Regions from separate parts of the Pseudomonas sp. Mb7 genome, predicted to be linked through region 4. Evidence: riboswitches for the same ligand, from Rfam matches in the RefSeq annotation. Region 4 holds a riboswitch; each other region holds the start of a gene.

Region 1 (5,831 bases), 1.8 Mb from region 4:
TCCCGGATCGTTAACGATAAACGGATAGATATTTGGCAGCGGCCCGAGCAACGCATCCGGCCAGCAGTTCTCCGAAAGACCGACGCCTTTGCCCGGCAGCCATTCGAGGTTGCCGTGTTTGCCAACGTGGATCACGCCGTGGGCGCCGTAGGTGTTGCGCAACCAGAAATAGAACGCCAGATAAGCGTGCGGCGGCACCAGATCGGGGTCGTGATAGACCGCGCTCGGATCGACCTGATAACCGCGCGCCGGCTGAATACCGACGAAGGTCATGCCGAAGCGCAGACCGGCGATCATCATCCTCCCGTCGCGGCACATCGGGTCGTTTTGCGGCGTGCCCCAGCGTTCGATCACAGCGCTGCGATTAGCCTCGGGCAGCGCGTTGAACATCGTCAGATAAGCGTCCATGGCCAGGCTTTGCTGGCACGGACGCAGATCAATGGTGTCGAGATCGTTGCTGACGCCACCGAGCAATTGCTCGATCAACTCGGTGCCGCTATTCGGCAGTTCAGCGGTGAGCGGATATCCCTCAGCCTGCAATGCACGCAGGATGTTCAGCGCCGCCGCCGGCGTGTCGAGACCGACACCGTTGCCGATGCGCCCATCACGGGTCGGATAGTTGGCGAGGATCAATGCGATGCGTTTTTCGCCATTCGGCACCCGCGCCAGATCAATCCAGCGCCGCGCCAGTTCAGCGACAAAATCCATGCGCTCGGGCTGCGCGCGATAGCAGACGACATCGGACTGACTGCGCTCACTGCGCCAGGCCAGATCCTTGAAGCTGATCGGTCGGCTGATGATGCGTCCGTCGAGTTCCGGCAAGGCAATATGCATCGCCAGATCGCGCGGGCCGAGGCCCTGCTCGCTGTCACGCCAGCCGGGCTCGTTGTCCTGCGCGCAGATCGCCTGGATCACCGGAATGTTGCGGCGAAACGGCCGCAAGTGCGGGGCCTCAGGGCTGGATTGAGCGAACCCGGTGGTGTTGAGAATCACCCCGGCCTCAACCTCGTCCAGCCAGTCCTCGACCACCGTCAGGCAGCCGGGTTCTTTCAGACTGGCCACCGCGATCGGCAGCGGATTCAGCCCCGCCGCTTGCAGGCGCTGGCAGAACACATCGATGAATGCGGTGTTCGCCGCTTGTAAATGCGAGCGGTAAAACAACACCGCCGCGACCGGGCGTGCAGGCAGCCAATCGGCTTGCCAGTCACTCAGTGCGGCGCTGGTTTTATTCGGGTGGTAAATCGCCGTGCGCGGCAGCGCCTGCGGTTCTTCCCAGACGTAATCACGAGCCAGCCAACGGTTGGCGAGGCAGCGGAAAAAGTCCAGCGCATTGCCCAGGCCGCCCTGGCGCAGGAATTGCCAGAGGCGATCACGATCCACAGCGTTGACGGTGCTCAGGTCGCTGAGTTCCGGATCAGGACGGTCATCGCCCGGCACCAGAATCACCTGCACACCGCGCTCGGACAGTTCGATCAGACGCTCGACGCCGTAGCGCCAATAGGCGATGCCGCCGTGCAGCGAGATCAGGATCACCTTGGCGTGGCGCAGCACTTCGTCGACGTACAGATCGACCGAAGCATGGTTCTGCACCTGCATCGGGTTGGCCAGACGCAGGCTCGGGTAATCTTCCGGCAACTGCTGCGCGGCTTCGGCGAGCAGCGCGAGACTGGAGTCGCCGCTGCACAGGATCACCAGCTCGGCGGGGGTTTGGCCAAGGTCGGCAATGTTGTCATCCGAGACGAAACCGCCGGGCTGAGTCCTGAGCAGGTGCATGGCTTAAACGCTGAGCGCAGCGCGCAGTTGCGCTTCGAGTTGCGCGGCGTCGAGCGCCTGACCAATCAACACCAGTCGCGTGACGCGCGCTTCATCAGCGCCCCACTGACGGTCGAAATGCTTGTCAAAACGCGTACCCACGCCTTGGATCAGCAGACGCATTGGCTTGTTCGGAATGGCGGCGAAACCTTTGACGCGCAGGATGCCGTGCTTGACCACCAGTTGCGTCAGGGCGTCGAGCAGCAGGCTTTCGTCGGCTTGTGGCAGTTCGATGGAGATCGAATCGAAGGCGTCGTGATCGTGGTCATCGTGGTCGTCATCGCCTTCACCGTGGTGGTGATCATGATGGCTGTGGCGGCTGTCGATGTGCTCCTCGGAACCGGCGCCGAGGCCGATCAGCACGTCCAGCGGCAGACGGCCGTTGCTGGCTTCGATGATTTTCACCGCTGGCGGCAGTTCTTCGGCGACTTCAGCGCGGACACGAGCGAGATCTTCCGGGCTGGTCTGGTCGGCCTTGTTGAGGATCACCAGGTCGGCGCTGGCCAGTTGATCGGCGAACAGTTCGTGCAGTGGCGATTCATGGTCGAGGTTCGGGTCGAGTTTGCGCTGGGCATCAACCTGATCCGGGAACGCGGCGAAAGTGCCGGCGGCGACGGCCGGGCTGTCGACCACGGTGATCACCGCATCAACGGTGCAGGCGCTGCGGATTTCCGGCCACTGGAAGGCTTGTACCAGCGGTTTTGGCAGGGCCAGGCCCGAGGTTTCGATAAGGATATGGTCGAGATCGCCGCGACGGGCAACCAGTTCGCGCATCACCGGGAAGAACTCTTCCTGAACGGTGCAGCACAGGCAGCCGTTGGCCAGCTCGTAAACGCGGCCGGTGGCTTCTTCTTCGGTGCAACCGATGGTGCATTGCTTGAGGATTTCACCGTCAATGCCCAACTCGCCAAACTCGTTGACGATCACCGCGATACGACGGCCCTGAGCGTTGTCGAGCATGTGGCGCAGCAGCGTGGTCTTGCCCGAGCCGAGGAAGCCGGTGACGATGGTGACGGGGAGTTTGGCCAGTGTTTTCATCGGTATGCCCTTTGGCAAGCGGCGGGCATACGGGACGAGAACCGGCAACGCGCGTGCGTGCCTGGAGAGTTCGCCACCGGATCACCCCGCCCGGTTGTAGTGAGAATCTGTGACGAGGCAGGTCTCCTGGCTGACGGCGTTCAGGCGCTGGGCCTGGCGTTGGCTGCGCCTTCCCGCGGGCTCATAAGTTGAGCTGGCAGTGGCATGGCAGCGAACATCACCGTTCACAGTTGCGGGGGCAGCCGCGGCATTGACCGCGTTCCCTTCTTAGCTCCGACATACGCCGGAGAACCTCGAATGCGCAAGGCTACGCATGCACGGCAGGCGGGTCAACGCCTGGATCATTGTGGTTATAAGGGCAGCAACTTTTTCATCTAATGATCGCGAACACTTCTCACTTAAAAAGTAGTTGTAAGTTATGTCTTACATGTCCTATCCGTTACATAAAAAACTACCACCGCGTTAAACCCTGAAATAGAGCGGCTGCGCGCATTCGATTACATATCTTTACAAAAACCAAATTGATAAATCAATACAAGATATGAACGATGAGTTCGCACAAGGACTATGAGTCTCTCAAGAAAGGATTTCTTGCATGGCTGATTATTATCAGTATTTGATCCTGCCTGTTTCTTTCCTGCACCCATGGGTATCCACAACATGAGTGCCGGTAACGCGTTACGGCTTTCAAGTGATGCCGGACTAAAGGAACTTTCCGAACTACTGCGCAATTGCCACTATGCGCACAGTGTTCACTATCCAGCATTGGATGTTGCGCTGCTGGGACGCGAAGCATGCCGGGCATTCAATGCGACCTGGGATCATTTGCATACCGATGCGTATCTCAGCGCAGAGAACGGTCTTCGCGAACGACGCATCTGCAAGTTCCAGTATCGCCAACAGGAACGCCAATGGACGGCGCTGCAAGACTGCCACTTTTTTCAAGCCGAGACCGACAACCCGCTGTTGGGCGGAGTGCAGCGCACCTACACCCGCTGCGAGGCGACGTTCATTGACTCCCCGATTCTGCAGACACTGCTGGCCGCCGACCTGGCACTGCTGGACATGGCGCTGGGCCCGCGCGACTGGCTCGTGACCTGCCATCAGTTCCGTATCCTCTGCGATCAAGGCAATGCTGGCCAGGCCACCCCTGAGGGCCGACATCGCGACGGGCACGATTTTGTCTTTCAACACCTGATTCAACGTCAGCATGTCATCGGTGGCGAAAGCCGGATATTTGATGAAGAAGGTGGCCAAGTATTCAGTGCAACTTTGACTGACTATCTGGAAACCGTCGTCTTGAATGACCGAATACTTCTGCATGAAGTTTCCCCACTGCAAACATCGAGCATTAATTCGGATCGCGGCAGTCGCGATATGTTGATTATCGACTTCGACCTGGCGGACTACTAATGAATCATTCGACTCATGCACTTTCAGTCAGTACCCCCCTCGCGCATAACTTCATCATTGAACAGTTTCAACAGGCGTGCGCACGAAGAACTTCCACACTATCGCTGACCGCTAATGAAAACATATTGTCCGAGACTGCACGCACGCTAGGACAGAATCGCCATTACGAGCGTTACTTGTTCAATGCACAGGCCATTGACGGTCAATGCTATGCCGCCGAATTCAATGGTATGCAGGTCGAACACTTCCCCGAAGTCGAAACATTAAAGGCTTTGGCGACCCAAGCCGTGCAGGCAATGTTTAACGCGCCGTTCGTCGAATACCGCGTGCTCTCCGGCGTGCACTGCACGCTGAGCGTGCTGGCCGCCCTGACCGAGCCGGGCGACTGCGTATTATCACTGGCGCCCGAAAGCGGCGGGCATTTCGCAACCGGGCCTCTGGTGCAGAAGATGGGCCGGCACAGCGTCTTTTTGAAACTGACGGCTGACGGACAAATTGATCTCGGGGATGTTGATCGGCAACTCCAGGCGTGCGGTGTACAACCGGCAGCCGTACTGCTCGACCATGGTCTGACCACACGGGCAATCGCCCTTAAACCACTGCGCGCGCTGCTGAACCGCCGGGGCTTTGAGCGGACACTGATCATCTACGATGCGTCGCACACTCTGGGCCTCATCGCCGGGAAGGCCTTTCCCAACCCGCTTGACGAGGGGGCGGATATTCTTCAAGGCAACACCCACAAATCCCTGGCAGGTCCGCACCGGGCACTGATCGTCTGCCGGCGTGCCGATCTGGCCCAGCGGATTGAGCAAACGCTCAGCGGTGCGCTGGTGTCCTCGCCCAATCTGCCCGGTCTGCTGCAACTGTTCGTCAGCCTGCTGGAAACCCAGCGCTACGGCCAGGCCTACGCTCAACGCATGTGCGCCAATACTCGCCAGTTGCACGACGCACTCGCCGACCTGCCGGGCTGGACGCTGCACCCCTCCGACACGCACCTGCTGTTGCTCGAAGGCGAACTGGCCCGGCAAGCGGCGCAGCAGCTCAATGAACTGGGGATCCGGATCAACAATAAACAGATCAATGGCCGCGACTGCCTGCGCTTCGGTCTGCAGGAAATTACTCGTCTGGGCATCAGCAGCGAAGACCTGGATGCCTTGGCGCACATCATTCGCAATGTCTTGAGTGGTGGCGCCAACGGCGTGGACCGGATTCGTCTGGCTCACATTTGCCAGCGCCTGAACCGGGTCCACTACAGCTTCGATCAGGAGGTTGACTAATGAGTGCAGCGGCCTGCCTGATCATCGGCAATATTCGTGACGGAGAATACGAGGGCCTGATTGCCGAGGGCATCACCCCTTTGCTGATTGCCGATAGTCGCAAAACCAGCAAGATCGCCGATGCGAAACAGATCTCGCCGGTGGCGCTGTACGACTTTTCCAGAGGGCTGACCCCGGATCTGATCCAGCTGACGCAACAGTTGCTGGACGAGCACGGCTTCACCAGTGTCCTGAATTTCCGTGAAGGCTATGTCGCGATCACGGGGCGGCTGTGTGCGGCGCTGCCGGCGC
Region 2 (5,831 bases), 890 kb from region 4:
GCCGACGTGATCACTATCGAAACCTCGCGCTCGGACATGGAATTGCTGGATGCCTTCGAAGCCTTCGCTTATCCGAACGAAATCGGCCCGGGTGTCTACGACATCCACTCGCCACGCATCCCGGATGCTTCGGAAATGGCTAATTTGCTGCGCAAGGCTGCCATGCGGATTCCGGCCGAGCGGCTGTGGGTCAACCCGGATTGCGGTTTGAAAACCCGTGGCTGGCCAGAGACTGAGGCGGCGCTGGTGCACATGGTTACCGCCGCCCGGCAGCTGCGTAAAGAGCTGGCGTAACGCTCGGGTTGCATGAAATAAAACACCTGTGGGAGCGAGCCTGCTCGCGAAAGCGTCCTGTCAGTCAACATCATTGTTGAATGATCTGCCGCCTTTGCGAGCAGGCTCGCTCCCACAAGGTTTTGGGCAAGTCATGAGATTCTGAATGGCCTCGCGGGGCCTGTTGTTGCTACTGTGGCCAGCCGCAGTTCAGGTGTTTGCCGCTACATGAGTGATCAACCCGTTATCCAAACCGTGTCTGACGCAGACATTCCCGAGGTGCTGGATTTTGTTCTAAAGGCCCGTGCCGAGCTTTTCCCCAAGCTCAGCGCAACGGGCATGCCCGACGATCTGGCGCGTTTTGCCGAGGTTTATCTGCGTGGGGCAGGGCGCTTTCTGATTGCTCGCCACGAAGGGCAGATCGTGGCCTCGATCGGCTATCTTCCTTACGACCGGCGATTCCCGAACCTGGATTATCCCGACCGCAATGTGGTGGAAATCGTGCGCCTGTTCGTCGTGCCTTCACAGCGGCGATCCGGGCTGGCCGGCGCACTGTATCGATCACTCAAGGATCTGGCACTCGCTGACGGCGTCGAGTTGATCTACCTGCACACCCATCCGTTTTTACCGGGGGCCATCGCGTTCTGGCAACGGCAGGGCTTCAAGATTATCGACGTCGACGCTGACCCGGTCTGGCAAACAACCCACATGCACAACGTCATGAGTGAAATCTGAGAATCTGCGCCCCATCGAACGGGTCCGTCAGGTAATGCGCCCTGACCCCGAACGTCTCCTGTAAGCGCTGCGGTGTCAGCACCTCCAGCGGCTTGCCCAACGCCACCAGCCGCCCGCGTTCCAGCACCGCCAGACGATCACATTTCAACGCCTGATTAAGATCATGCAGCGCAATCAACGTGGTCACCGGCAACGCCTGCACCACGTTGAGAATGGTCAGCTGATGTTGGATGTCAAGGTGGTTGGCCGGTTCGTCCAACATTAGAATCTGCGGGCGCTGCGCCAATGCCCGGGCGATGTGCACCCGCTGCCGTTCACCGCCGGACAGGTTGCGCCAGAGACGGGTGCGCAGGTGCATCGCGTCGACGTCGGTCAGCGCCTGCTGAACAATGGCGTCGTCGGCCGCCGACCACGGTTGCAGCGCCGACAGCCAGGGCGTGCGCCCCAGCGCGACAGCGTCGAACACGCGAATGCCGTCATCTGTGTCGGCCTGTTGTTCAACCACCGCGAGTTTTTGCGCAATGCTGCGTCGGGCCATTTTGCCCAGGCGTTGACCATCGAGCAGCACCTCGCCAGCGCTCGGTTCACGCAGCCCGGCCAGTAACTTCAACAGAGTGGATTTGCCGGCGCCATTCGGCCCGACAATGCCCAGGGTTTCGCCACGCTGAACCTCAAGGCTGACACCGTTGAGCAACTCGGCGCCGCGCACCCTGAAGCTCAGGCCGGAACAACTCAAAACACTGTTCATCGTGCCGACCTGCGGCCGACCAGAATCAAGGCGAACACCGGCGCGCCGACCAGCGCGGTAATCACTCCGACCGGAATCACCTGGCCCTTGATCAGGGTGCGCGACAGCACATCGGCGGCTATCAGAAACACCGCGCCACCCAACGCACTGGCCGGCAGCAACCGCGCATGACCGGTGCCCAGCAACAGACGCGCGGCATGAGGAATGACCAGACCGACAAAACCGATCGAACCGACAATCGACACCATCACTGCCGTCACCAGCGCCGCACAACCGATCAGCAGAATCTGCACACGCCGCACCGGAATGCCGAGCGACGCCGCCGAATCCGCACCAAAGGTAAATGCATCCAGCGCCCGCCGATGCCACAGGCACACAACCAACCCCAACACGGCCACTGGCACCGCCAGCCACACCGACGGCCAGCGCACGCCGCCGAGATTGCCCAGCAGCCAGAACATGATACCGCGTGCCTGCTCGGAGCTTGCCGAGCGGGTGATCAGAAACGCCGTCAGCGCATTGAACAGCTGCGAACCGGCGATCCCCGCGAGAATGATCTGCCCGGTACCGCTGGCGGAGCCGCTGACCCGCGCCAGCACAATCACCAGCACGAACGCCGTGACCGCGCCGGCGAAGGCACCGACCGAGAGTGAGATGATCCCGGCACCTACGCCAAGCAGCGCGACCATCACGGCCCCGGTCGAGGCGCCGGCAGAAATGCCCAGCAGATACGGATCGGCCAACGGATTGCGCAGCAGCGACTGCAAAATCACTCCGCAGGTCGCTAAGCCGGCACCGCATGCCGCCGCGACCAATGCCCGGGTCAGGCGGTAGTTCCAGACGATGCCTTCATCGATCGGGTCGAGGACATGCCCGGCGCCCCACAATTTGTTCGCCAGCACTTGCAACACCACGTCCGGTGCAATCGAGGTTTCACCGATGGCCACGCCGGCGACCACTGCAATCAACAGGGTCGCCAGGGCCAGGAGCGTGCGGATCAGGCTGGCACTCATTGCGACAGGTCATAGCCGTTGATGGCCGTGGCCAATTGCTCAATGCCCTCGAACATGCGCAGGCTCGCCTGCATGGCCATGGCATCAAGAATGATGATGCGGTTGTGCTTCACCGCGTCCATGTTGCGCGTCACCGGATCACTGCGCAGGAAGGCGAGTTTCTTTTCATAGTCGTCGGCGGGGAAACGTCGACGATCCATGCGCGCGATGACCAGGAAGGTCGGATTGGCCTTGGCGATGGTTTCCCAACCGACGGTTGGCCACTCCTCATCGGACGCCACCACGTTGCGCACGCCGAGGGTGCTGAGCATGAAATCGGGAACGCCTTTGTGCCCGGCCACGAACGGCTCGATGTCCATTTGTGCGCTGGAGAACCACACCAGCGCGCTGGCGTCTTTGAGCTGTTTGCCTTGGGCGGTGGCAATCGATTTGGCGAGACTGGCTTTGAGTTGATCATTGAGCTGCTGGCCACGCTCCTGAACATCGAAGATCTGCGCCAGTTGGCTCACGCTTTTGTAAATCGTCTCGATGCGAAACGGCGCCAGTCGCGTGCCATCGGCGCCGACGAGGTTGTCCTTGGCTTCGCAATCGGAAGGCAGCAGATAGGTCGGAATCTTCAGTTCATGAAACTGCTCGCGAGTACCCACCGCGCCTTGCGGGCCGACCATCCATTCCAGTTCCACGGCGACCAGTTCCGGACGCTTGCCGATCACCGATTCGAAACTCGGTTCGTTGTCAGCCAGACGCTCGATCTTGTCATCCTGCGCTTTGTATTTGGCCAGCACATTGTTGAACCACAACGAGGTGCCGACGACTTTGTCGCCCAGGCCCATGGCGTAGAGCATCTCCGTGCCGGCCTGGCCGATGGTCACGGTGCGCGTCGGTGCGTGCTGGAAGGTCAGGGTGCTGCCGCAATTCTCGACCGTCAGTGGATAGACAGTCGGTGCCGCCTGCGCCAGGGCGCCAAGGCTCAGGCCGGTAATGAGGGTGGCAACGCGGGGCAGCAGCATGGGGCAGTCTCCAGGGGAACCGTACGGGGAGCGGGAGAGTACGGTCTGGAAACACACCATCGAACGCGGTCAGGAAAACAGCGCAAGGCCGGGCAGCCAACGAAGACGCGCACGGCACGATGTCCTTCCCGGACACCCCGCCGGTTAGTAATCACTGTGCCGGCAGGTCTCCTGACTGATGCGTCATCGCCTGGCTCCGGCCTTCCCGGGATTCACCCAGTGGCAGTCGTGGAGCAGGCTCGGCACCTACAGTTGCGGGGGCAGTTCCGATCAGTGCTGTGCAAGCACCTCGGATTCCCTATTAGTCCCGTTCGGGAACCGACGGCGGCATGGTAGTCGATCGAGCCGCTGAAGGGGAGACGAATCTGCCGTGGCGAGGATTAGTGTTGGCTCATCAAACCGTGCAATACGCCCAAACGCAGGCCCGGTTCGGAGGGCAGCATTTGTGCGATACCGAATACTTTGAATGCCGCCAGCATTAACACCAGACCGCCGGGCAGAATGCTCTGGCGGTGTGGTTGCAGACCGGCAAGCTTGAGTTGTTGCACGTTGTTTACCTTCAACAACAGCAGCGACAGGCGCAGCAGTCCGCCGTAGGTGATGCCGTCCTGACCGAAGTCGTTGAGGCGATTGGTCTTGAGCACTTTGGCGAGCATGCGCGCGGTGCCGGACGAACCGATGGTCTGCTGCCAGCCTTGCGCGCGATAGCGCTTGGCGACATGTTCAAACTGCAGAATGGCGAAGCGTTCAGCCTCCTGTAGCGCGCCGGCGGACACATCGCCGCCGCGAAAGAAACGCGTGCTCAAGGTGCCGCTGCCGATGGCGATGCTTTCGGTTAACAAGGGTTGTGAGCCCTGGCCGAGGATCAGCTCGGTGGAGCCGCCGCCGATGTCGACTACCAGGCGCAGGTCGTCGGCGCTGGGCAAGGCGTGAGTTACGCCGGCGTAGACCAGCCGCGCCTCTTCATGGCCGCAAATGACGTCGATGGGAAAGCCCAGATGCCGCTCGGCACTGGCCAGAAAAAGTTGCGCGTTGTCCGCTTCACGCACCGCGCTGGTGGCCACCGCACGAACACGGCCGGCCTCGAAACCACGCAGCTTCTTGCCGAACCGCGCCAACGCCTGCCAGCCGCGATCCAGTGCCAGTGCATCCAGCGCACCACCGTCAAAGCCTTCGGCAAGGCGCACCGGCTCGCGCAGGGTTTTCACTTCCTGAATCTGCAAGCCTTTGCGGCTGCGCACCGACTGGCCGATCATCAGGCGAAAGGCGTTCGAACCCAGGTCGATGGCGGCAAACAGCGAGGCGTCGTCTTTCATGGGAATCCTTGCAGAGCATCCGTCGCGAGGCTCAAGACGGTTTGCGAGGATTCTGCCGTGATCTTGATGACATCCTGATGACGGGGGCGGGGCGGTTGAATGAATTTTCGGCTGTCATGACACTGTCATTATCCGGCGTCTATGCTGCGGTCAATACATCGCGTGTTCTTAAAGTTTTTGCTGCCATTCGTGGCAGCTTTTTTTTGCCCGCGATCTGGCTGTTGATCGTTCCCACGCTCTGCGTGGGAATGCCTCTAGGGACGCTCTGCGTCCAGTGACGCGGAGCGTCACGGGCTGCATTCCCACGCAGAGCGTGGGAACGATCAGCGCGGGGTGCGGACGATCAATTAGCAGGACTGCGGAGTTTCGCCCCGGGCCAGGCGCGCATTGATGTCGTCGATCACTTCGGGCAGCTCGGCGATGGTGTCGATCAGGTAGTGCGGGCGCGAAGGGGCGAACATTTTGCCGATTCGCGCACGCTCTTCCGCCAGTCGATCCGACGGCAACGCCTTGTATTGCTCATAGGTCAGGCCCAGTGCGTTGCCGGAACAGGTCAATGCCACCGTCCACATGCCGGCTGCGCGCCCTTCGAGAATCCCCGGCCAGGTGTCGTCGACCTTGACGCAGGCGGCCACGTCATCGATGCCCAGGGCAATCACGTTGGCCAAGGCCTGCGCCGGATACGGCCGGCCATTGGGCACTTCATCGGTGGCGACGACATGGTCGGCGACGTAGC
Region 3 (5,831 bases), 1.0 Mb from region 4:
ATAGCCCAGGCTCACCACGACCAGACTGGTGAAGCCCTGTTCGCGCAGGCCCAGTTCACTGTCGAGGACTTTGCTGTCGAAACCTTCCATCGGCGTCGCGTCGATACCCAGCGAGGCGGCACCCAGCAGCAATGTGCCCAGCGCGAGGTAGGTCTGCTTTTCCATCCAGTGCTGCAGGTCTTTCTGATCGAAGCGATGCAGATCGACAAAACCGCGCCGTCCACGCTCCTGCCCTGCTCGCGCCTCGGCATTGTGAAAACGCCCGTCCATGGCTTCCTGAGCCAGCAACGCCTGCAGGTATTCCTCCGGCAGATGCGTGCGAGTGCAGAAGACGATGACGTGCGACGCGTTGAGTATTTTCGGCTGGTTGAAGCTGAACGGCCCCTGAGTACTGTGGGCGATTCGCGCCCGGCTCTGATCACTCTCGGCAACCACGAAATGCCAAGGCTGGGAGTTGACCGACGAGGGGCTGTTGCGCAGTTGTTCCAGCAGCAACTCCAGTGTGTGCCTGGGAATCTTGCGGTCGGCATCGAAAACTTTTGTGGTGAAACGGCGCTTGGCCAGAGAAACGAGATCCATGATTGAACTCCTGATCTGAAAAGTGAAAACGTAAAACTCAATGCCGCTTGGAAATCAGCGCGTCGGCGCCGGCGCTGCGTCGATCTTCAGACGCATCAGGCTGTAAGGTTTTTGCCGCTGATCCTGCCCGGAACGGAATGCCGCCTGGCGGTGCAACTGGTTGGCGATGAAATACAGATAGCCGTCGGGGCCAATGGACAATGTGTCTGGCCAGAGCAGACGCGGGTCGTGTACCAGCGTTTGCCATTGGCCGTCCGGCAGACGCTTGCGGATCGAGTTGTGCTCGTAATCGCCGGCATAGATGGCGCCGGCGGCGTCAGCCTCCAGACCATCGGACGCGCCCTTCTCCCCCAGATCCTGCACGGCGGCCGTCAGTTGCTGTTCACTGAAGTTGGCATCACGCAGCAACGCGGTGGACACCGAATACAGGTGCCGACTCGACAGCGGAGTGAAATACAGTGTCTTGCCGTCCGCCGACAGCGCGATGCCGTCCGAGGCCACGCCCAGCGGTTTGCGCTTGCCGTCCGGAGCTTCAACGGTGAGTGGCAGGCCTTCAACCACCGGGACAAAGGTCGGGTCAACCGAGGTCGCCGGCACACCGCTCAAACGGCGCATGGCACTGCCGCTGGCGATGTCCATGACGATGATCGCGCCCGGTCCACGCAGGGACGAGTCAGTGAGATAGACCGTTCCCTCCGGGCCTGTGCGAAAGTCGAAACGCATGTCGTTAACGTAGGTGCTCGGCAACATGACGTTGTCCGGGAACACCAGACGCTTGACGATCTTGTTGCTGACCAGATCCACCGCGATCAGCTTCGCGCCTTTAGGTTTTGGGTCTGCGAAACCCGGCGCGGCGGTATCGAGCAACCAGACACGGCCCCGCCCGTCGGCCACCACGCTCTGTACGCTGATCAGACCATCACTGGGATCGTTGAGGTTTTCCTGGTTGATCGCCGCGTTCGGGTAAGCCACGACTTTACCGTCGCGGATCTCGCCCACGGTGAACGGCACGTTGTCGCCCCAACGCGGGAAGTTGACGAAGATGCGCCCGGTCTCGGTGACGGTCACGCCGGTGGGCATCGCGTCGTAGAACGCATGGACCTGTTCGAGCTTGCCGAAGGATCGGTCGGCGGGGGCATTGGCCGGCAACGCGACGGCGCTGATTGCATGGGCGAACGGCGCCGCCATGACCATGACCAATGCAGCAGAAAGCTTTTTCATACGCATGAGCTGCTCCTGACCGGCCCGCTTGCAGGCCCGTCTGAATGAGTGAAATCAGAAACCTTCAAGCACCAGTTTGCCTCGGGCCTTGCCGCTCTCGACCAAGGCATGGGCACGGCGCATGTTTGCCGCGTTGATCGCGCCAAAATGTTCACCGACAGTCGTTTTCAAAATGCCCTGGTCAATCAGATCGCTGACGCGATTGAGCAGGTGATGCTGCTCAATCATGTCCGGGGTTTCGTACAGCGAACGGGTGAACATCAGCTCCCAGTGCAGCGACAGCGACTTGCGCTTGAGCGGCATCACGTCGAGGCTTTCAGGATCGTCGATCACGCCCAGACGCCCTTGTGGTTGAAGCACTTCGATCAGCTGCGCAAAATGCTGCTCGGTATGGGTCAGGCTGGCGACATGGCTGACCTCGTCGATGCCCAGTGCCTGCAACTGTGCGAGCAGCGGCTGACTGTGATCGATGACGTGATGCGCGCCCAATTGCCGGACCCAGTCAGCCGTTTCCTGCCGTGAGGCGGTGCCGATGACAGTCAGCTGCGTCAACTGTCGGGCCAATTGCACCAGCATCGAACCGACGCCGCCCGCTGCCCCCGTGATCAACAGGCACTTGCCCTGCCCTGAACCTTCGGTGACACCGAGACGGTCAAACAACAGCTCCCAGGCGGTGATCGAGGTCAACGGCAATGCCGCGGCATCCGCAGCACTTAACGAACGCGGTTTGTGCCCGACGATTCGCTCGTCCACCAAATGAAATTCGCTATAACTGCCGGTGCGGGCAAGGGAGCCTGCGTAGAACACTTCGTCGCCAGGCTGAAACAGCGTCACTTCAGCCCCGACCTCGCGGACAATACCGGCGGCATCCCAGCCGAGGATTTTCGGTTCTTTGGTGAAAGTTCCGGCGCGTACTTTGGTATCGACCGGATTGACCGACACCGCACGAACTTCTACGAGCAAATCCCGGGGGCCGGGAGTTGGCACCGGAAGGTCGATGTCCTGCAACGATTGCGGATCTTCAATGGGCAAAGCGTGTTGGGTGAAGGTGATGGCTTTCATGGAAACTCGCTGTCTGAAGAGCTGATGTGCTCGCTTGCCGCCATCTTCGACTTCCCAAGCACAAAGAAAAACCAGCAGAATGCGCCAACACTTTCACTGCAGGAGTGAAAATGATCCGCATCGATGACCTTGGTTTGTTCACCCGCAGCGCCGCGCTGGGCAGCTTCACCGCTGCCGCCCATGAGGCGGATTTATTGCCCGGTCAGGTTGCCGCGGCGATCAAGCGTCTGGAGCGTGAGCTGGACGTGCGCCTGTTTGCGCGCACCACCCGCAGTCTGCGATTAACCGCCGAGGGCGAGCAATACTTGCCCACCGCCCACTCGGTGCTGGAGGCGCTCAAGCAAGGCAAGGAAAACCTGCGCGGTGAAAGCGCCACGTTGCGCGGCGTGTTGCAAGTGACGGCGCCGTCCGATCTGGGGCGCAACATTTTGCTGCCGTGGCTCACACTGTTTCGCCGCCAGCACCCGGAACTGACCTTGCGCTTTTCCCTGTCGGACCAGATGGCCGACTTGTTTCGTGACCCGGTAGACGTGGCGATTCGATACGGCTCGAATGAAGATGCCAACTACGTGGCGCTGCCGCTGGCACCGTGGAACCGGCGGGTGCTGGTCGCCGCACCGGAATACGTGGAGCGCCACGGATACCCGCAAACGCCGGACGATCTGCACAACCACGCTTGCCTGCTCTACCAGCAAGGCGGCCGGATCTACGACAAGTGGAGCCTGGGCAGTGAAACGATCCAGGTCTCGGGACCGATGTTCAGCGACGACGCCGACATCGTGCGCCGCTGGGCGTTGAGCGGCGAAGGCATCGCCAACAAATCCTGGCTGGACGTCAGTGCAGACGTGATCGCAGGGCGACTGGTCGTGCTACTGAAGGATTTTCCCGGCAATGCCTCACCGTTGAGTCTGGTGTGCCCGCATCGCAAGCAGATCACCCCGGCGGTGTCTCAGCTTTATGCGTGGTTGAGTGGCCAGTTTGTCGCTCTGGAACGCATCCAATAGCTCCCCCCCGTTGGTTGCCACATTGACGAGACGCTCCTCGAATGTTCAGATGCCGGCCAGTTTCAGGTGTCCCATGCCGCCGTGCATGGGGTGAAACGGGAAACCGGTACGTTCTTTTCGAACAAGTCCGGTGCTGCCCCCGCAACGGTATGCGCGTGATGTTTTCAATACACCACTGTGGCCAGACGGCCATGGGAAGGTGAAAACCTCGATACGCGCGAGCCCGGAGACCGGCCTGGAATTTCGTTTGGCAAAATCCTGCGGTGGGCGGGCATGGGCCGGTATTGGCTGTGCGCGATGCCTTCTCTTGCATGCTCTTCTGCGAAGATCCTTTTCGAGAAGACAATGATTCGACCTTTCAACACTTCTGCTCCAACCCTGTTCCTTGGCTGCCTGTTCAGCCCGCTGCTACTGGCCGACGACGCGCCGCTGGAACTCAATCAACAAATCGTTTCCGCACCGTCGGTGGAGTCCACCACCGTCGCCGACATGGCCAGATTCGGCAGCAAGGTCGAAATCGTCAGCCGCGAACAGATCGAACGCGCCGGCCCCAGCGCCGATGTCAGCCGCGTGATGCAGATGTTCATTCCAGGCTTGTATGTGGCGCCGAAAAACGGCCCTTTCGACTACGGCACCTATTCGCTGCTCGGCGGGCGCAACGACGACACGCTGATCCTGCTCGACGGCGTGCGCCTGAACAATCGCCTGTACGGCGGCCTCTATCTGGACACCCTGCCGGCCAACGCCATCGAACGCATCGAAGTGCTCAAGGGTGGGCAGAGCCTGTTGTTCGGCACCCAGGCCGTGTCCGGTGTGATCAACATCGTCACCCGCAGCCCGCAATCGCGCAAAGCCGCCGGCGAAGTGAATCTAGGCGTCGACAGCTTTGGCGGCACCACCGAAGACGCCCGCGTCGAGAATATCTTCACTAACGGCTTCGGCGACCTCGGTTTGTTGGCGTACGTCAGTCACAACGTCTCCGACGGTTACCAGCCCTATCGCAACCGCGACATGAAAAACGATTCCGGCAAGGATCGCGCTTACGAAGTCACCACGTTCGGCGGCAAGGCGATTCAGTCGTTCGACGATGATTCGCGGCTGGAGCTGTTTTACCAATACGCCGACGCCAACCTCGATTTCGCCCGCCCGGTCGACAACCACAAGACCACTAACGACCGCGTGCAGCAGATCGCCACGGCGACCTTCGAGCAGGCCGTCAATGAGCGCCTGAGCTACTTCGTCAAAGGCCATATCAACGACTGGGACACGCGTTATACCCGCGTCAACAACCGGGAGGGCGGCGGCACCAAAGTCATTAACCACAACGACTATTGGGGCTTCACCGACTGGGGTGTGCAGGCCGAAGGCAAGGCTGAATTGCCCGGCGATCATGTACTGGTGTTTGGCACCGACAATCAATGGTTCAAGGGCCAGGATGATGTGTTGATCATCGATAACGACAAGGCCGAAGCCCACGCTTTCTACACGCAACTGCGTCCGCAGATCGACGCCCTGCCCGACTGGCACCCGAGCATAGGCGTTCGCCACGAAGCCATGAGCGGCGGCGACAGTGCCACGGTCGGCATGCTCACTTCGCTGTATGACCTCAACGACAACTGGTCGGTGCGCGGTCAGTACGGCAGCGCCTACAAACTGCCGAACGCCGAGCAGCTGTTCGTCAATGAACCGGGCGACGAGATCGGCAATCGCAACCTGAAGCCGGAAAAAAGCCGCAATGCGGAGCTGGGTGTCGACTACAAAGGCTTTCTGCTCGACCGCGAACTCAGCGCCAGCGTGACCCTGTTCAAACGCAAGATCGACGACTTGATCACCCTCGACGACATTCAATGGGTCAACGGTGAAGGCCAGGTGCGTATGCGTGGTTTCGAGGCCGACGCCAAACTCGCGCTCAACGATCAGTGGAGCCTGCAAGCGGACATGACCCGCAACCTCACCGAATCGCGC
Region 4 (5,831 bases):
CGCTGGAGCGCCTTCGCCGAGTTGCGGACGGTCGTGAAGTTCGCCGTGATAGATCGCCGGGCCGCCCAGCTCCACGCCCAAGGCACCGGCCCCGGCAGCCATCACCGGACCGGCGTTGGGGCTGTCCCACTTCGGCGCCTGTGTGCGCCAGCACTTCAACGCGAGTCGGGTTTTACCCAGCAGCGCGTAGGTCAACGCCACCAGACGCGCAGGAATGTAGTTCAACACGTCGTCGATTTTTGCCGCTGCCCAACCGAAACGCTCAAAGCGTTCGTTGCGATAGCCCCACATCGCATCGAGCGTGTTGCTCAAGCGGTAGAGGACCACGCCCGGCGCACCCGCCACGACAAACCAGAACAGCGCGGCAAACACCGCATCGCTGCCGTTTTCCAACACCGACTCAGTGGCGGCACGGGCGACGGCGGTGCTGTCGAGTTCATCGGTCTGACGGCTGACCAGATAGCCGACACGCTTGCGCGCCTCGTCCAGATCATCCGCGCGCAACGCGGCGGCGACCGGCGCGACATGCTCGCCGAGGCTGCGCATGCCGAGGGCGCAATACAGCGCGAGAATCTCGACGACCCAGCCCACGTATGGCGCCCAGGAAAACGCCGTGGCGAGCAAGGTCAGCGGCAGCACCGCGATCACCCACGCAGTGACCCCATGGCTGCGCCAACCCCGGCCACCGGCGTTGAAACGTTGCTCGATGCGCCCGGCAAAATTGCCGAACGCCACCAGCGGATGCCAGCGTTTCGGTTCACCGAGCAGCGCATCCAGCGCCACCGCGGCGACACTCAACAACGCCACACTCATTGACTCACTCCCCAATAATTTTCGTACAGCAGCTCATTGAGCGGACGCGCCTGCGCCCACCCTTCGAGTACCAGCATCGGCGCCGGATAGAATTCCTTGACCGGCCCCAGACATAAAACCGCCAGCGGCTTGGCACCTTCGGGCAACTTCAGCAAATCGGCGAGCGCCTGCGGCTCGAATAATGAGACCCAGCCCATGCCGAGGCCTTCGGCGCGCGAGGCCAGCCATAGATTCTGGATCGCGCAGGACAGCGAGGCCATGTCCATTTCCGGCAATGTACGGCGACCGAAAATGTGCTTTTCGCGATCATCCATCAACGCGGCGACCAGCACTTCGGCGCAATCATTGATGCCTTCGACCTTGAGCTTCATGAACTCGTCACTGCGCTCGCCGAGGGCTTCGGCTGTGCGGATGCGTTCTTCTTCCACTAGATTCTGGATCTGCCCGCGCAGGCTGCGGTCGCTGATGCGGATGAAGCGCCAGGGCTGCATCAGGCCGACGCTTGGGGCCTGGTGGGCGGCTTCCAGTAGTCGGCGCAACAGCTCCGGCTCGACGCTGCCGCCGGTGAAGTGGCGCATGTCGCGGCGTTCGGCGATGGCTCTATAAACCGCTTCGCGCTCGGCTTCGGAGAATGTGTTGTCGGTCATGGCCTGCTCGCGAAGGCGCCTTCGGAATCAGGCGCAAACAGTGCAGCGACAGCCACAGGATTCGACGGAAAATAAAAGTGCACATAAGAAGCCGTCATCCGCCCCTCACGATAAACCGCCTCGGCGCCACGCCCCCCATTCGGGCTCAAGCCACGCGCAATCGGCGTCAACTCAGTCGTCGTCAACGAATGATGATAAGTGTGCCCGCGCAACGAACCTTCCGGCAGATCCACCGCTTGCAACGCCAACGCCGCCAGACGCTTCTGCATCACCGCATCGCCCTTAAGCAGCCCGACCAATTCAGCGCGGGTACCTTCAACGTCAGTCAACGAATCGAGCAGATACAGCATCCCGCCACACTCGGCGAGCAACGGCTTACCCGCCGCATGATGCGCGCGAATCGCCTCACACATCGCGGTGTTCTGCGACAACGCAACGTGGTGCAGTTCCGGATACCCACCGGGCAAATATAGGCTGTCCGCTTCAGGCAATTGCGTGTCGCGGATCGGCGAGAAGAAACTCAACTCGGCGCCCATCGCCCGCAATAGATCGAGACTCGCGCCGTAGGTAAAAGCAAACGATTCATCACGGGCGACGGCAATTCGCACATTCTTCAGCAACGGCTCGACAGCGATCACGTCCGGTGCAGCAAACTCCACGGCCGGTGGCAGCGCTACCTCGCAACTGCTGGCCAACGCGTCGGCGGCGGCGTCGAGGCGCACATCCAGATCATTCAGTTCGCTGGCCTGGACCAGGCCGAGATGACGACTCGGCAGTTCGATACCGGTCTCGCGGGACAACGCGCCGTACCAGCGCAGACCTTCGGTGAGGCTGCCTTCGAGCAATTGCGCATGGCGCAAGGTGCCGACACGGTTGGCCAGCACGCCAGCAAACGGCAAGTCCGGCTGATACCTGGCCAAACCGAGCGCCAACGCACCAAAAGTCTGTGCCATGGCCGTGCCGTCGATCACACCGAGCACCGGCACGCCGAAGTGCCGCGACAGATCGGCGCTGGAAGGCGTGCCGTCGAACAGGCCCATCACGCCTTCGATCAGAATCAGATCCGCCTCATTGGCGGCTTCCCACAACAGACGACGACTTTCCTGCTCGCCGACCATCCACATGTCCAGTTGATACACCGGCGCACCGCTGGCGCGCTCGAGAATCATCGGATCAAGGAAGTCCGGGCCGCATTTGAACACGCGCACTTTGCGCCCCTGATTGCGATGCAAACGGGCGAGCGCGGCGGTGACGGTGGTCTTGCCCTGACCGGAGGCCGGCGCGGCGATGAGCACCGCCGGGCAGTGACGTGGTTGATTCAAAGTTCGACGCCTTTCTGCGCTTTGATGCCGGCCTGGAAAGCGTGTTTGAGCATGCCCATTTCGGTGACCGTGTCGCCCATCTCGATCATTTCCGGCTTGGCCGCGCGACCGGTGACGATCACATGCTGCATCGGCGGACGCGCCTGCAAATCGCTGAGCACCTGATCAAGATCGAGGTAGCCGTGCTTGAGGGCGATGTTCAATTCGTCGAGCACCACCAGGCCGATCGACGGATCACGCAGCAATTCACGGGACACGGCCCACGCGGCTTCGGCGGCGGCGATGTCGCGCTGACGATCCTGGGTTTCCCAAGTGAAGCCCTCGCCCATCACGTGAAAGCGCACTTGCTCGGGGAAGCGCCGGAAGAACAACTCTTCGCCGGTGCTGTTGCGGCCCTTGATGAACTGCACCACACCGCACTGCATGCCGTGGCCCATGGCGCGGGCGAGCATGCCGAACGCCGAGCTGCTTTTGCCTTTGCCATTGCCGGTGAGCACCAGCACCAGGCCGCACTCGTCGGGCGAGTTGGCAATGCGTTCGTCGATCACGGCTTTTTTGCGCTGCATACGCGCCAGATGGCGTTCGTCGCGCTCGGGGGAATCAGTCATGGGGGAGCTCTCCGTTGAGGCTGGATAACGGCGGGCAGGCACAAGAATAGACGGCAAAAAGCCTGGCATCGCCCACCGTGATGCCGCTGGATGGATCAGGCCGGTCTCCGGGCTCATGAGCGGCGCATGCCTGACTGCGCGCCTTCCCGCTTCTTTCGAGGCAGTGGCTCAAGGCGCAGTTTTCACTCATTTACCGTTGCGGGGGCAGCGCCGGGATCGTGGTGGTTCTTCGTGCGAAGACAACCCTCACCGGCTTCCCTGTTTCACTCTGTCGACGCAGGTCACAGAGCACCTGAAACAAGCCGCGAAGGTTAGAGGGTTGGGGGTGGAGCGTCAATTAAAGAGGCGGCCATCGGGCGAATAACTGCCGCCGATCACTTATCTGCCGCCAATCTTGTGCCACACTGATACAAATGATATCAAAGAGCCATGCTTTTCTCGAAAAGCCCACTACAACAATAAAGGATGATGACGATGCAAGGCATGATCATCAGCAACCCGCGCCTGGAATTCCTGCGCCCGGTGCTTGAACGCTGGTTTGACTGTATCGACCGCTACAACGCCGTGCGCGGCGACAGCGACACCCCTTACTGGCATGACGAGAAAGCCAATCTCGGAGTGCTCTCGGCCGCAGCCTGGATGGCTGAGCTGGTCACTTTGAACGACACTGCCACGCGCAAGCAGAACGAAGAAGGCGAGCGCAATGCCCGCGCCGATCTGTTTCTCGCCGGTGCCGAAGACCGCGCCTTTATCCAGGCCACTCAGCGCTGGCCAAAGGTTACCAACCTGAATCTGACTCAAGCCCTGCTGGACATCACCAACGACGCCAAACGCATCAGCTATGCCAGCGACCTCAAGCTCGGCTGCCTGTTTGTCGCGCCGCAGAAAGCCCAGCACAGCGCCAGCCCCGAAGAACTGCAAGACATGGTCGACGACCTGCAAAAGGAACACACCTGCGCGGTCGCCTGGTATTTCCCCTACGCCTACCGCAAATTGCGCAGCGAAGCGGGCAACTATCACCCGGGCATCGCCGTGCTGTTCAAGGAAGCCCGCGGCTGAGCAGTTGAACCATCGGGCTTGCGCCCTCCTCTATGATTAGGAATGCATTCATAGGGAAGATCAGCAATGCGCAAGCCCCAGCTCGTTTTTGTCATCGCCTTCGCCGGAGGGCTCGCCGCCTGTGGTGAATCCTCCAGCCTGCAAGTCTCCGACGGCACCGGCCCATCACCGAAACTACCCGAACCGAACAAGACCCTGATCCCGACGGTGAACATCGCCCCGGCGATCGGCTGGCCCGAGGGCGGCAAACCGACTGCGGCGGCTGGCACTCAGGTCGCGTCATTCGCCGAAGGCCTCGATCATCCGCGCTGGCTCTATGTGTTGCCCAACGGCGATGTGCTGGTGGCGGAAACCAATGCCCCGCCAAAGCCCGATGACAGCAGTGGCATTCGTGGCTGGGTGATGAAGAAGGTCATGGGCAAGGCCGGCGCTGGCGTGCCGAGTCCGAACCGCATCACCTTGCTGCGTGACGCCGATCATGATGGCGTTGCCGAGACCCGCACGGTGTTTCTGCAGAACCTCAACTCGCCGTTCGGCATGACCCTGGTCGGCAACGATCTGTACGTCGCCGATACCGATCGCCTGCTGCGCTTCAACTACGAACCCGGCGCGACCGAGATCAAGTCGCAGCCAATCAAGGTTGTCGATCTACCGGGCGGGACACTGAATCACCACTGGACCAAAAACGTCATTGCCAGCAAGGACGGCAGCAAGCTCTATGTCACGGTCGGCTCGAACAGCAACGTCGGCGAAAATGGCCTGGATAAGGAAGAGGGCCGCGCGGCGATCTGGGAAGTCGATCGTGCAACCGGCAATCACCGGATCTTCGCCTCGGGCATCCGCAACCCCAACGGCCTGGCCTGGGAACCGACCAGTGGCGCGCTGTGGACGGCAGTGAATGAGCGCGATGAAATCGGCAGTGACCTGGTGCCGGACTACATCACTTCCGTGAAGGACGGTGGTTTCTACGGCTGGCCGTTCAGTTACTACGGCCAGCATGTCGATGTCCGCGTTACGCCGCAGAATCCGGACCTGGTGGCTAAAGCCATTGCCCCGGATTATGCAGTCGGGCCGCACACCGCCTCGCTGGGCCTGAGCTTTGCCGAGGGCAACACGCTGCCGGCGCAGTTCAAGGAAGGCGCGTTTATCGGCCAGCACGGCTCATGGAACCGCAAACCGCACAGTGGCTACAAAGTGATTTTCGTGCCGTTTACCGGCGGCAAGCCGAGCGGCAAACCGGTGGATGTGCTGACCGGTTTCCTCGACAAGGACGAGAATGCTTTGGGTCGGCCGGTAGGCGTGGTGATCGATCAGCAAGGTGGTTTGCTGGTGGCGGATGATGTCGGTAACAAGGTGTGGCGAGTGTCGGCCACGAAGTGATG

The links. Region 4 has a riboswitch for cobalamin ahead of cobO (cob(I)yrinic acid a,c-diamide adenosyltransferase). Riboswitches for the same ligand answer to the same signal wherever they lie in the genome.
Region 1: it holds a riboswitch for cobalamin, as region 4 does, so the genes downstream of both, cobW (cobalamin biosynthesis protein CobW) here and cobO (cob(I)yrinic acid a,c-diamide adenosyltransferase) in region 4, are expected to answer to the same signal.
Region 2: it holds a riboswitch for cobalamin, as region 4 does, so the genes downstream of both, ACOYXH_RS09100 (ABC transporter substrate-binding protein) here and cobO (cob(I)yrinic acid a,c-diamide adenosyltransferase) in region 4, are expected to answer to the same signal.
Region 3: it holds a riboswitch for cobalamin, as region 4 does, so the genes downstream of both, ACOYXH_RS09740 (TonB-dependent receptor plug domain-containing protein) here and cobO (cob(I)yrinic acid a,c-diamide adenosyltransferase) in region 4, are expected to answer to the same signal.

What each region holds. Positions count from the first base shown of each region.
Region 1 is NZ_CP186501.1:2,837,580-2,843,410, forward strand. Features, by position in the region: gene cobN (cobaltochelatase subunit CobN) at 1-1,773, opposite strand, end outside; gene cobW (cobalamin biosynthesis protein CobW) at 1,777-2,850, opposite strand; cobalamin riboswitch at 2,950-3,161, opposite strand; gene ACOYXH_RS12945 (2OG-Fe dioxygenase family protein) at 3,511-4,263, shown strand; gene ACOYXH_RS12950 (hypothetical protein) at 4,263-5,540, shown strand; gene ACOYXH_RS12955 (ATP-grasp domain-containing protein) at 5,540-5,831, shown strand, end outside.
Region 2 is NZ_CP186501.1:1,966,295-1,972,125, forward strand. Features, by position in the region: gene metE (5-methyltetrahydropteroyltriglutamate--homocysteine S-methyltransferase) at 1-294, shown strand, start outside; gene ACOYXH_RS09085 (GNAT family N-acetyltransferase) at 502-1,008, shown strand; gene ACOYXH_RS09090 (ABC transporter ATP-binding protein) at 992-1,756, opposite strand; gene ACOYXH_RS09095 (FecCD family ABC transporter permease) at 1,753-2,757, opposite strand; gene ACOYXH_RS09100 (ABC transporter substrate-binding protein) at 2,766-3,779, opposite strand; cobalamin riboswitch at 3,924-4,117, opposite strand; gene ACOYXH_RS09105 (Ppx/GppA family phosphatase) at 4,160-5,095, opposite strand; gene ACOYXH_RS09110 (hypothetical protein) at 5,104-5,373, shown strand; gene phnX (phosphonoacetaldehyde hydrolase) at 5,443-5,831, opposite strand, start outside.
Region 3 is NZ_CP186501.1:2,113,281-2,119,111, reverse strand. Features, by position in the region: gene nfsB (oxygen-insensitive NAD(P)H nitroreductase) at 1-579, opposite strand, end outside; gene ACOYXH_RS09755 (L-dopachrome tautomerase-related protein) at 634-1,806, opposite strand; gene ACOYXH_RS09750 (zinc-binding alcohol dehydrogenase family protein) at 1,855-2,862, opposite strand; gene ACOYXH_RS09745 (LysR family transcriptional regulator) at 2,973-3,866, shown strand; cobalamin riboswitch at 3,914-4,119, shown strand; gene ACOYXH_RS09740 (TonB-dependent receptor plug domain-containing protein) at 4,212-5,831, shown strand, end outside.
Region 4 is NZ_CP186501.1:1,077,557-1,083,387, reverse strand. Features, by position in the region: gene cbiB (adenosylcobinamide-phosphate synthase CbiB) at 1-813, opposite strand, end outside; gene bluB (5,6-dimethylbenzimidazole synthase) at 810-1,460, opposite strand; gene ACOYXH_RS04945 (cobyrinate a,c-diamide synthase) at 1,457-2,782, opposite strand; gene cobO (cob(I)yrinic acid a,c-diamide adenosyltransferase) at 2,779-3,390, opposite strand; cobalamin riboswitch at 3,472-3,701, opposite strand; gene ACOYXH_RS04935 (hypothetical protein) at 3,865-4,449, shown strand; gene ACOYXH_RS04930 (PQQ-dependent sugar dehydrogenase) at 4,516-5,829, shown strand.